2 regions of the Stenotrophomonas sp. GW821-FHT09E08 genome follow, and region 1 is predicted to be linked to the other one. Evidence: riboswitches for the same ligand, from Rfam matches in the RefSeq annotation. Region 1 holds a riboswitch; the other holds the start of a gene.
The links. A riboswitch is a leader RNA that binds a small molecule or an ion and turns the genes downstream of it on or off. The one in region 1 is predicted to bind glycine.
Positions count from the first base shown of each region.

Region 2: another riboswitch for glycine. It lies ahead of gcvP (aminomethyl-transferring glycine dehydrogenase); the one in region 1 lies ahead of AC07M7_RS07245 (trimeric intracellular cation channel family protein).

Region 1 covers NZ_JBWKOO010000004.1:64,766-67,149, reverse strand. The annotation lists gene AC07M7_RS07250 (MdtA/MuxA family multidrug efflux RND transporter periplasmic adaptor subunit) at 1-244, opposite strand, end outside; gene AC07M7_RS07245 (trimeric intracellular cation channel family protein) at 529-1,146, opposite strand; glycine riboswitch at 1,229-1,334, opposite strand; glycine riboswitch at 1,348-1,437, opposite strand; gene AC07M7_RS07240 (GIY-YIG nuclease family protein) at 1,478-1,735, shown strand; gene AC07M7_RS07235 (nuclear transport factor 2 family protein) at 1,808-2,239, shown strand; gene AC07M7_RS07230 (NAD(P)/FAD-dependent oxidoreductase) at 2,281-2,384, opposite strand, start outside.
Region 2 covers NZ_JBWKOO010000002.1:465,591-467,974, reverse strand. The annotation lists gene AC07M7_RS04530 (multidrug effflux MFS transporter) at 1-361, opposite strand, end outside; glycine riboswitch at 660-762, shown strand; gene gcvP (aminomethyl-transferring glycine dehydrogenase) at 825-2,384, shown strand, end outside.

The sequences.
Region 1 (2,384 bases):
CGCGGCTGCGTACCACCACGCTGTGCAGCGGCGTGACCGTACCGACCGCCTTCAGGCGCAGCACCAGCGGCTCGGCGCTGGCGCGGGCGATGCGCACGGGTACCGTCTTGCCGGGTGCATCGTCGCCGGCACCGGCCTCCGTGCGTGGCCAGAACCCCCACAGCAGGCCGCCGGCAAGGGCAACGCCCAGCACGATCAGCAACGGGCGGGCACGACGGAAGCGGGAGTTTTCGGCGACAGACATGGGGCATCCTGCGCCCTGCGCGCGCAGGGACATGCGGGCCCGTCGGTGCGTTCACGGCACCACGGGCAGCGGGGAGGGAGTGTCTGGCGGGGCCGCGGGCGCGGCGTGGCTGGATGCCGTCGCGGCAGCGACGGGGCGACAATGGTAGCCAATCACCCTGGCCAATGCCGCATGACCATCGTCATGCAACGCAATCGGTAGTGCCGGCCGCTGGCCGGCAACCGGCTGGAATCTGCGGGCGTGTGCCGTGTTTCCGGCCAGCGGCCGGCACTACCGTCAAGCAATCAATGCACTTCGTCGTGATAGACGAACTTCGGCATTTCCCAGCGGTAGTGGATCGCCAGCAGGCGCAGCGCGAAGCCGCCGCCCAGGCAGCACAGGATCGCGGTAGCGTCGGCCACGCCCCAGTGCAGCAGCAACAGGTAGGCCGCGCCGGTCAGCAGCGCGATGATCGCGTACAGCTCTTTCTGGAAGATCAGCGGTACCTCGTTGCAGAGGATGTCGCGCAGCACGCCGCCGAAGGCGCCTGTCAGCATGCCGGCAATCAGCACGATCGGCATGGCATGGCCGGCCTCACGTGCGATCGAGCAGCCGATCAGGGTGAAGGCGATCAGGCCCAGGCCATCGAGCACCAGGAAGGTGCGGCGGAAGTGGTGCATCCAGCGTGCGACCCAGGTGGCGATCAGCGCCGCACACACGGTGAAGCCCAGGTACTCGGGATGCTTCACCCAGCCCAGCGGATAGTGGCCGAGCAGGATATCGCGCAGTGATCCGCCGCCGAGGGCGGTGACGCAGGCGATCATGACCACACCGAACAGGTCCATGCGGCGGCGGCCGGCGGACAGCGCGCCGGTCATGGCTTCGGCGGAAATGGCGATCAGGTAGATGATGGACAACAGCATGGTACAGGCTCCGGGCGCGGTGGGGCCGGCCATGCGCCACTATCGCCATTGCCTGCGCAATGACGGGATGACGATGACCGGTGCCGCTCCCGCTGTCCTTTTACCTGAGAGTTCAGCGGCATGGGCCGCGTGCCCCTTCGGCGGATCGTCCCGGGCGTGCCCGGTGACCTCTCTCCAGCTCGGCGAGTCGAATGCATGGTTGGTGGGATTCCAGCCCACCGGCCTGAGCGATCATGGGAGCCTGCGCCTTCGGCGGGCGCCAGCGCGGCGCCTCTCTCCTGCATTCGGGCGCCAGTATATCCGCTGCAGTGCAGCACGGCATAATCCGGGCATGGCACCGTCCCTCCGCCCGTGGTTCCTGTACCTGCTCGAATGCCGCGATGGCAGCTACTACGCCGGCATCAGCACCGACGTGGACGCGCGTTTCGCTGCCCACCAGGCCGGAAAGGGCGCGCGTTACACCCGGTCGCGGCCACCACTGCGGGTCCTGGCGGTGCGCGAGTACCCGGACCGAGCAGCGGCCTCACGTGCCGAATGGGAGCTCAAGCGGCAGCCGCGCGAACGCAAACTGGCCTGGCTGTTGCAGTAGATCCACGCCATGCGTGGATGGGGCGCATCAGGCCATGCCATGATCGCCCAGCCTTCAGCGCTGGAGACCCGGATGTCCACCGTTGCCCTGTTGTTCGCACTTTCCGCAGCAGCAAGCCCTGCCGCCGACGCCGCCACGATCGCAGCCATCGAAGCCACCTGCCATGACTATGTGGATGGCCAGCTGGAGGCCGACCCGCAGCGTGTCGCCCGTTCCCTGCACCCGGACCTGGCCAAACGTGCGGTGCTCGGTGATACACCGGACGAACGCCTGGGCCTGCGCCGGATGTCGAAGGAAGAACTGGTCTCGCTGACGAAGCAGGGCGCGCTGAAGACCACGAAGGATCAATGGGACCGCCGCTGCACCGTGCTGGACGTGACCGGCAACGCGGCCTCGGTGCGGCTGGAAACGCCGTGGTTCGTCGACTACTTCCACATGGGGCGCTTCGACCAGCGCTGGGTGATCGTCAACGCGCTGTGGTACCCGAAGCCGAAGGCGCCGTGAGCCGAGCATGGGCTCGGCTCTACAGGAACATGCGTGCGGCCCTAGCGCCTCGGCCGCCGGTCTTCCTGGTCATCACCGAAGATGATGCGCGCGCTGCGCTGGTAGCTCCAGTACGCCACGGCCCAGTTCAGCAGCACCACGATGC
Region 2 (2,384 bases), on a different contig from region 1:
GGCCGACGATCATGCCCACGCCGGCGGACAGGCCCTGCAGTGCGCGGAACGCCAGCAGCGTGGTCAGGTCGGTAGACAATGCACAGCCCACCGAGGCGCCAACGAAGATCACCAGACCGCCGAGGATCACCCGCTTGCGGCCCCAGGCGTCGGACAGCGGTCCATGGGCCAGGCTCATCAGGCCGTAGAACAGCAGGTAGACGCTGATGGTCTGCTGCACCGCCACTTCGTCCACCGCCAGGCGCTGGGCCAGCTGCGGGAACGCCGGGAAGATGGTGTCGATCGAGAACGGACCGAACATGGCAAGGCCAGCAAGCAGCAGGGCCATGCGGCGGGTGGAAGGAGCAACAGCGGCGGTCATGGAGAGGCGTCCGGCAGGGCCATGCGCGGCACGCACGGCGGGCGCCAGTCCCCTGAAACAGGGACAGCGCCAGATGAATTCGGGTATCCGCCCATCATAGGTGGGGATTGCGCCCCGCGCCATGCACGGATGCACAAAACGCACGGCCGGGCCATCGGCCATTCAGGCGCAGCGGCGCCTCCCGGGAGCGGCCGGCCGGCGCGCAACGGGCTATAATCGGCGGGCAACACGGTGGGAGAAGCGGAACACCGCTGCCGAAGGCGCAACGCCCGTAATCGCTCAGGCCCGATACCACCCGTAACAGAACTCTGGAGAGACCGGTTCAATCCGGCGCCGAAGGGGCAAGAAGCAGCGGTCCGCCGCGCTTTCAAACTCTCAGGCAAAAGGACAGAGGGGCGCCCCGCAGACCGCCGACCGGCGGCTTGTGCCCGTGCGTGTGCCCTTTCCTGACGGATCCTTCGCCATGTCCCAGAACACCCCTTCCCTGCGTGAGCTCGAGCATCATTCGGCCTTCGTCGAGCGCCACATCGGCCCCAACGATGCCGAGATCGCGCAGATGCTCGGCGTCATCGGCCACGCCTCGCTGGATGCGATGACCGATGCCATTGTGCCGGCCAAGATCAAGTCGCCGGCACCGCTGGCGCTGCCGGAGTCGATCACCGAAGTGCAGGCGCTGGCGAAGATCCGCGCGATCGCCGACAAGAACACCGTACTGCGCAGCTTCATCGGCCAGGGCTACTACGGCACCCACACGCCGAACGTGATCCTGCGCAACATCCTGGAAAACCCGGCCTGGTACACCGCCTACACCCCGTACCAGGCGGAAATCTCGCAGGGCCGCATGGAAGCGCTGATCAACTTCCAGACCCTGTGCGCCGACCTGACCGGCATGGAAATCGCCAACGCCTCGCTGCTGGACGAAGCGACCGCCGCCGCCGAAGCGATGACCCTGGCCAAGCGCTCGGCCAAGTCGAAGTCGGACACCTTCTTCGTGCACGACGCCGTACACCCGCAGACGCTGGAACTGCTGCGTACCCGCGCCGAACCGATGGGCATCGTGCTGCGCGTCGGCACCCCGGCCGAAGCGCTGGAAGCGGAAGCCTTCGGCCTGCTGCTGCAGTATCCGGATACCTTCGGCCAGGTGGGCGATTACAAGGCGCTGGTCGATGCGGTGCATGCACGCGGCGGCCTGGTGGCGGTTGCCACCGACCTGCTGGCGCTGACCCTGCTGACCGCCCCCGGCGAATGGGGCGCGGACATCGTGGTCGGCAACAGCCAGCGTTTCGGCGTGCCGTTCGGCTTCGGTGGCCCGCATGCTGCGTTCATGGCCTGCCGTGACGCCTACAAGCGTTCGATGCCGGGCCGCCTGATCGGCGTCTCGATCGACGCGCAGGGCAACCCGGCCTACCGCCTGACCCTGCAGACCCGCGAGCAGCACATCCGTCGCGAGAAGGCCACGTCCAACATCTGCACCGCGCAGGTGCTGCTGGCGGTGATGGCCTCGATGTATGCCGTCTACCACGGCCCGGAAGGCCTGACCCGCATCGCGCGCCGCACCCACCGCCTGGCTTCGATCCTGGCTGCGGCACTGCGCAAGGCCGGCGTGCAGGTCGGTGGTGACTTCTTCGACACCCTGCATGTCACCGGCGTGCACGCCGATGAGATCCACGCCAAGGCCCGTGCCGCCGGTTACAACCTGCGTGCGATCGACAGCGACTCGGTCGGCATCAGCCTGGACGAAACCACCACCCGCGCCGACATCGTGGCCGTGGCTGCCGTGTTCGGTGCTTCGCTGGACGTGGACGCACTGGATGCCAGCACCGCCGACGCCCTGCCGGCCGGCCTGCTGCGCCAGTCTGAATTCCTGACCCACCCGGTATTCAACACCCACCACAGCGAGCACGAGCTGCTGCGCTACCTGCGCTCGCTGGCCGACAAGGACCTGGCGATGGACCGCACGATGATCCCGCTGGGCTCGTGCACCATGAAGCTCAACGCCACCGCCGAGATGATTCCGGTGACC